DNA from 3 places in the Oceanobacillus sp. FSL W8-0428 genome. Region 1 is predicted to be linked to each of the others. Evidence: riboswitches for the same ligand, from Rfam matches in the RefSeq annotation. Region 1 holds a riboswitch; each other region holds the start of a gene.
The links. Region 1 has a riboswitch for thiamine pyrophosphate ahead of MKY30_RS18885 (ABC transporter ATP-binding protein). Riboswitches for the same ligand answer to the same signal wherever they lie in the genome.

Region 2: another riboswitch for thiamine pyrophosphate. It lies ahead of thiT (energy-coupled thiamine transporter ThiT); the one in region 1 lies ahead of MKY30_RS18885 (ABC transporter ATP-binding protein).
Region 3: another riboswitch for thiamine pyrophosphate. It lies ahead of MKY30_RS08595 (thiamine phosphate synthase); the one in region 1 lies ahead of MKY30_RS18885 (ABC transporter ATP-binding protein).

Annotation. Positions count from the first base shown of each region.
Region 1 covers NZ_JBBORB010000001.1:3,941,911-3,944,183, forward strand. Annotated here, with positions in the region: gene MKY30_RS18880 (ABC transporter permease) at 1-175, opposite strand, end outside; gene MKY30_RS18885 (ABC transporter ATP-binding protein) at 179-952, opposite strand; TPP riboswitch at 1,094-1,203, opposite strand; TPP riboswitch at 1,308-1,407, opposite strand; gene MKY30_RS18890 (glyoxalase) at 1,721-2,119, opposite strand.
Region 2 covers NZ_JBBORB010000001.1:3,587,723-3,589,995, forward strand. Annotated here, with positions in the region: gene MKY30_RS17100 (M3 family oligoendopeptidase) at 1-601, shown strand, start outside; TPP riboswitch at 666-770, shown strand; gene thiT (energy-coupled thiamine transporter ThiT) at 933-1,520, shown strand; gene MKY30_RS17110 (response regulator transcription factor) at 1,936-2,273, shown strand, end outside.
Region 3 covers NZ_JBBORB010000001.1:1,850,240-1,852,512, reverse strand. Annotated here, with positions in the region: gene thiO (glycine oxidase ThiO) at 1-310, opposite strand, end outside; gene MKY30_RS08595 (thiamine phosphate synthase) at 313-924, opposite strand; TPP riboswitch at 1,040-1,135, opposite strand; gene MKY30_RS08590 (MerR family transcriptional regulator) at 1,233-1,973, opposite strand; gene MKY30_RS08585 (DNA-binding protein) at 2,177-2,273, opposite strand, start outside.

The DNA.
Region 1 (2,273 bases):
CAGCCAGTGTAACAGGAAGATGATGCAGCAGAAGCTCCGCTTTCAATTCCCATAGCTTTATCGCAATTTCAGTCGGCGCCGGTAAAATAAATGGTGTATTAACAAACCTCGCTCCTGCTTCCCATATAAATAAAAATATTGTGATTAAAATAATAGAATAAAGATAATTTTTCATTGATTACACCCTCATCCGAAATTGATCCAGCAGATTATTTTTTAGCTCCGTCACTTCTTTATTTCCTAAATCCTGTTGCCGTCTTGGACGTTCCAAAGGCACTTCAATCTCTTTAAATGTTGTAAAAGGTGTATCAGTAATGACAAAAATGCGGTCAGACAAAAATAATGCTTCTGTAATATCATGTGTTATAAATAAAATAGTAGATTGCTGCTCTTTCCATTGTTCTAATAGCCATTCCTGCATAAATAACCTGGTCATCGCATCCAAAGCTGAAAAAGGTTCGTCCAGCAATAGCACATTAGAACCGGATAAAGTAGCTCTTAAAAAGGAAACACGCTGGCGCATCCCACCGGATAGTTCATGCGGATATTTATTCTCGTATCCTTTTAAACCAAACGCCTCCAGCAAGCTATCGACAGCTCTTCTATCGAGACGACTTTCTTTGTGCAGTTCTAACGGAAGAACTGCATTTTGCTGAACTGTACGCCAAGGCATTAATAAATCCTGTTGAGGCATATACCCAACTTTTCCTGAACGGTCGGTTACTTGTTTTTCATTTAAATAGATAGATCCACCGGTCAGTTCTTCCAGCCCGACAATAAGACGAAAGATGGTTGATTTTCCTGAGCCGCTTGCACCGATAATACTTACAAATTCACCATCTGCAACAGAAAGATTCATGTTTTTTAAAATGGGAATCTCCCCTGCATCATTTTTATATTGGAAATCGACATTTTTAAACTGAAGTGCTAATTTATTATTTTGTTCTCTCATCCTTCGTTTTCACCCTCTTTCTGATAAAAAGTATAAGTTTATTTCTTAATAACACTTGTTAATAGATTGAATATGCACGCCTCCCTTCAAACAAAAATACCCCGGACACGAAGCCCAGGGTACACACATTTCCATATGATAGAAATTACTTTGCATGTTCCCTACGCTGGTCTCAACCAGATCAGGTTCTAAGGGTCTTTATCTTATGGATACTATCTCAACCAGCAACACTGGTCCCCCTACATTCTTATTAAATTGTATCTCTTACTATTTGAATCTACTGTAAGAGCATTAAAAAACCCACTCAACAAATATTGATGAATGGGAAATGAGTACATAACTAGATTATTACCTACTTAAGTAAACCTCACTTCCCTACGTTAGTGTTAACTAAATCAGGTTCCAAGGGTCAAGTTTCCTTTCTCAGCAATAAAATTGCTCCCCTAGCGATTATAGAAATATGAAATTTAGAATTAATAGTTTACCTGTAAGTGCTGATTAAATAGCATGATGCATTCATAGCGTTATTTTCAGCGGTGTCCTTTATAATCAGGGTGTATTATGGTTTTTATTCTTGAAACGAATACACTACAGCATGCTATAAGAAAGAAGTAAAATACTTAAGGCTTATTTAAGCATATATCATTTAAAAATGCAAACCATGCCTGACACCACAATATTAGCGTCAGGCTGGTTCCTGTCATTATTGGTAATTATTAATAGGACGAGATCATTAGCTCTCCACATTTCTTCCATTCATTTATTACCCTATTGTTTCATCCACATCGGTTCTAACATATTCCCATCAATATCAGATACCTCCAAGCCATACATTTGCTCTTCCGGCACCCCCATATCAACACGATAAGCATCGCCGCCATTTTCTTTTGCTAATTGTCCAAATTCTTTGACTGCTTCAGCGCTTTCCATGCCGAAACAAATTAAGGCAGCATTTTCTTTTTGTGTATCGGCAATCTTCTTATTTTTGAGGAACTGTTGATAAAAAGAATGTTCTAACAACATAATATAAAAATTTTCGTCCCAGACCATACAGCTTGCATGAACATCAGAAAAGTCATCGTTCTTTGTAAATCCAATTTTTTCGTAAAAATTAGTGGCATCTGCTACATTCTTGACTGGAAAGTTAACAAAAATCATTGTACTCATTAAAACGCCTCCTTTTTATTAGTTTACTATAAATGAATAAGAAAAGCTTCTTCTCGATTGCTCAATAGTTTTTCTTTTATTTAATAAATTCTCGGTATAAGCCATTACCTATTTTCTTTTTCAGAATAAATAAGGCTTCTTGATTTCTCCTAGT
Region 2 (2,273 bases), 350 kb from region 1:
GAACGGATTAAACCAAGGCTATGCAATGAATGTAGCAGAAACTGCTTCTACCTTTGCTGAAATGATTGTAGCTGATGCATCTGTGAAAATGGCTAAAACAGACGAAGAAAAACTGACATTGCTGGAGGATAAAGTATCGCGCAGTATTGCCTTCTTTATGAATATCCATGCACGGTTCTTATTTGAGAAGCAATTCTATGAAGAGCGTAAGCAAGGAATGGTAAGCACAGACAGATTAAATGAGCTTATGGTAGAGGCGCAAAAAGAAGCGTATTGTGACAATCTATCAGAATATGATCCGCATTTCTGGGCATCTAAGCTGCATTTCCATATTACTGGTGTGCCGTTTTATAATTTCCCTTATACTTTTGGATATTTATTCAGCCAGGGAATCTATGCATATGCACAGGATTACGAAGGAAACTTTGAAAAAAAATATACTGCTTTATTAAGAGATACAGGCCGATTGACAGTTGAAGAGCTTGCCGAAAAGCATCTGCAGGTTGACTTAACAAAACCTGATTTCTGGGAAAATGCAATAGAAATCTGTGAACAAGATGTCCAGGCATTTTTAGAATTGGCGAAGAAACTTCAAAAGTAGTATAAGCTATTGCGATTTACTGTAAAGTGATTTATACTGAACCTATACAAAAAAGTGAATAAAAAAAGCCTGCAAGGGGAGCCATTGGCTGAGAGTGAACATTATTCATGTTCTGACCCTTTGAACCTGTCAGTTAGCGCTGGCGTAGGGATTGTGGACTTTTTGATGGATATAAAAGTAATGTGTGAGCGGAGTTTTAGATGTTCTGTAGAGATGTACTCTCTTTTAAGAATATCGCCATCAAGAAGACTCCCTTGGCATTACTTTTTTGTTGTGTAAAAAAAGACTGTTGAAGCTATGAAAAAAATAAATTTGATTTTGGCATAGCGTCATGTATTTGGGGGAGAAGAAATTGAAAAATAAAACACTATTTTTAGTTGAGGTAGCAATATTTACTGCCTTCGCATTATTACTGGATATTTTACCGATAGGGTTTAAGCTCTGGCCACAAGGTGGCTCCGTATCTTTTGCAATGATTCCTATTTTTATTGTTGCTTTTCGCTGGGGACTTAAAGGCGGTCTTTTATCAGGGTTTCTTTGGGGAGTATTACAGGTTGCGACAGGGACGGCTTTCATTATGCATCCAGTACAGGGGATTATTGAGTATGGGTTAGCATTTACTGTTGTCGGCCTGGCAGGAATAGTCTCTAAACAGGTTGTGGAAAGTATAAAAGGTAAGCAGATGAAGAAAGCTTTTTCTTATATTTTAATTGGAGTATTTTTGGGTTCTGCTGCACGTTTTGTTTGTCATTATATTGCAGGAATGGTTTTCTTCGGATCTGCGGTAGACGGGCAGCCGGCCTGGCTCTATTCATTAATCTATAATTCATCTTATATGATTCCATCTTTTATACTGAGTCTAATTATTGTGTTTCTTCTGTTCTATAAACAGCCGAGAACATTAACAGGAAAAATTTAAAATAAAAGGGCAGAGAACACGCTGTTATTCAGTTTGGTATTCATAGACGGACGGTTATGTTCTTGAGAATTAATCTGTGAATAAACTATACTTTTGAAGAACTCCCTCACACAAAAAACCTGCAGCATTTATCGCTTCAGGTTTTTTTCTGTAAAGAATAAAGAATTAAATGTATAAGAGTGATCCGTTCCGAATTTTAATGACTCATGATTTGCATCGTTTTTGTTAAGTTTTATTAACATTTACTTATGTAATAGGCTATGTTCGTGAATAATGGTAGAATAAAGAAAATAAAAGAAATGATTACATGAAAAATAGAAGTAATCAACATTCCTGTTCAGCAGGAGAAAAAATGCTTCGGGGTGAAATTTTCATCTACGTAAGCATATATATGAAATAGGGGGGATTTTTCTAAATGGGAAAACAGATTCTAATTGTAGATGATGAGCAATCGATTGTTACTTTACTAAAATATAATATCGAAAATGCCGGTTTTACCACAGATGTAGCATACGATGGAGAAGAAGCTTATCAAAAGGCTGCTGCGGGTAACTATGAATTAATTATTTTAGATTTAATGCTCCCAAAACTAGATGGGATGGAAGTATGCAGGAAATTAAGAAAAAATGATATTGATACACCAATATTAATGCTTACAGCAAAAGATGAAGAAATTGATAAAATTCTTGGGCTGGAGCTTGGAGCAGACGATTATTTGACAAAGCCGTTCAGTCCAAAAGAAGTGGTTGCCCG
Region 3 (2,273 bases), 2.1 Mb from region 1:
GATGCTGATGAAAAGCAAGCTTCATAATCCCCTTATGAATATACTGAATATCAATCCCTGATTTTTCATACAGCTCTTCGGATAAATCTTTAAATAATGCTCTGCTCTCTTGTGCAAATTGGAAAAGAGGGCTCTTCTCTGCAAATTCTCCTTGAGCTCCTAACATTCCAGCTGCAGCACTTGATGCCTCACATCCGATTTGATCCCTTTCTACTATCAGCACCCGATAGCCTCTTTTAGCCAGCTGATAAGCAATAGAACAGCCAATTACCCCACCGCCTACAATAATTTGATCAAACTGTTTTTTCACCTTCACCCACCTTCCCAAGTATCCAACACTTCCCGGTAAGCCTCGACAGTTTGCACCGGATTATCCGCCTTCCAAATACCGGACATTATCGCTGCCCCGGCTGCCCCTGCCTTCATTACTTCTTTCGTTCGTTCCGGAGTAATCCCGCCAATAGCGTAGACCGGAACAGATAATACATTGGTGATTTCCCGAAGGTCAGCTAATCCTCTCGGCTGCTGGCCAGGCTTGGACCTGCTGGGATAGAGATGACCATACAGCACATAATCTGCCCCTTCCCGTTGAGCCTGTTCTGCTTCCAGTAAGGAATGAACAGACTTCCCTGTTAAGAGCGCAGAGAAGCACTTTTTCACAAGCGGCATGGAAGGACTGTGATGTGCCAGCTGGACACCTGCACACTGTTTCATCACAGCGATATCAGCCCGGTCATTTACAATTACTTTCGCTAATGGAAATTCGATGCTTTCTAATGCTTCAATTATTTCCATGATTTCCTTTGCTGTCTTCTTTTTCTCCCGGATATGCAGAAAATCAATATCTCTATGAATCCGCTTAATTATTTGCAAATGCTGTTTAGTAAAATTTCCATCACTGATAAGATGTAATTGTTTGCCCATGCCATTGCTCCTTTCTTTCATTTCCCGAGAATCAGCGGAAGAAACGAAAAAGGCCACTCATCCATTGGATAAGTGGCCCTGATTATATAAAAATTCAGCGATCGAATTATATATCGTCATGTTCCTGCCACTTCCCTACGCTAGTGCTAACCAGATCAGGTTCAAAGGGTCCGAATATTCGTCTCAGCCAAAAGCTCCCCTAGTGTTGACTATTTAATTTTCGAATTACAATTAAAGGATAACATATAATTTTTTATTTTCAAAGTTATTTTTACAGTCTCTCTTTTTTCTGCTTATGAATAATTTGTCTAGCCTTGCTTTGCATAGTTAACAGAAGCAGCATACAAATAATAAGTTAATCCTGTTTGTTGATTCTCTAACATATTTTTGTGAAATTCATCAGTAATAAAAAACCACGTTGATTCAACAAACCCTTGTGAGTCTACCTTCATAATGTTGTCATTGATATACTTAATATGCTCAGAGATAAGCTGCTTGACCCTTTCATCATTTACTGTCCATCCCTTTTTTAAAGCAAAAGCCATTTTATCCATAAACGCTTTCGATTCTCTGGCTGATTCATTTAATTCCTCCGCTTCAATATTATCTACAGGGATTTCGTATTGATAAGTTTCCTGCAGATATTCATTTTGCTCTTTTAACTGTTCCTGCCATTGTTCTTGATTTAACCCTTTAAACATATTTTGATTATCCATCACTTCTCCACGCTCCTCAAAATATATAGTTTCGTTAAGAGTATTTAATATCAGATTCATTCGTTCTCTCTTGTCTTCTATCAGTCTCTTTTGTTCCATTAACATATCGTAACGGCTTTTTTTCTCATACAATATTTTCTGAATAGACTCTAATGAAAAATCTAATTCACGATAAAACAAAATATGCTGTAATTTTTCTAATTCCTTTTTCCCATATAAACGATATCCAGCTTCTGTGATTTCCCTCGGCTCTAACAGTCCAATCTTATGATAATGATAAAGTGTTTTGATCGTTATTCCGGTTAAATCAGCTACTTGCTTAACCGTCAGCATATGAAACTCACCTCCTCATAAATAAACAATAGACTCCTACCTAAGGCAAGAGTCAACAACCATTTTGATATTCTAAAAAAAATATTTCTTATTATTCTAATCTCAATACTTAAACTACATGGAAAAGTCATCTTTCAACAAATCAAAAAAATCCCCTATTGCCGTTTTTAACAATAAGGGATTGGTACGCGTATATCTAGCTGCTATTCTGTTAAACCATCAATCTCCATCACTTCAATGGTTGCAGTACCATTATCCATCAGCTGTGCTTCTGCCTCGATATTATCTCCCTGTTCCAGA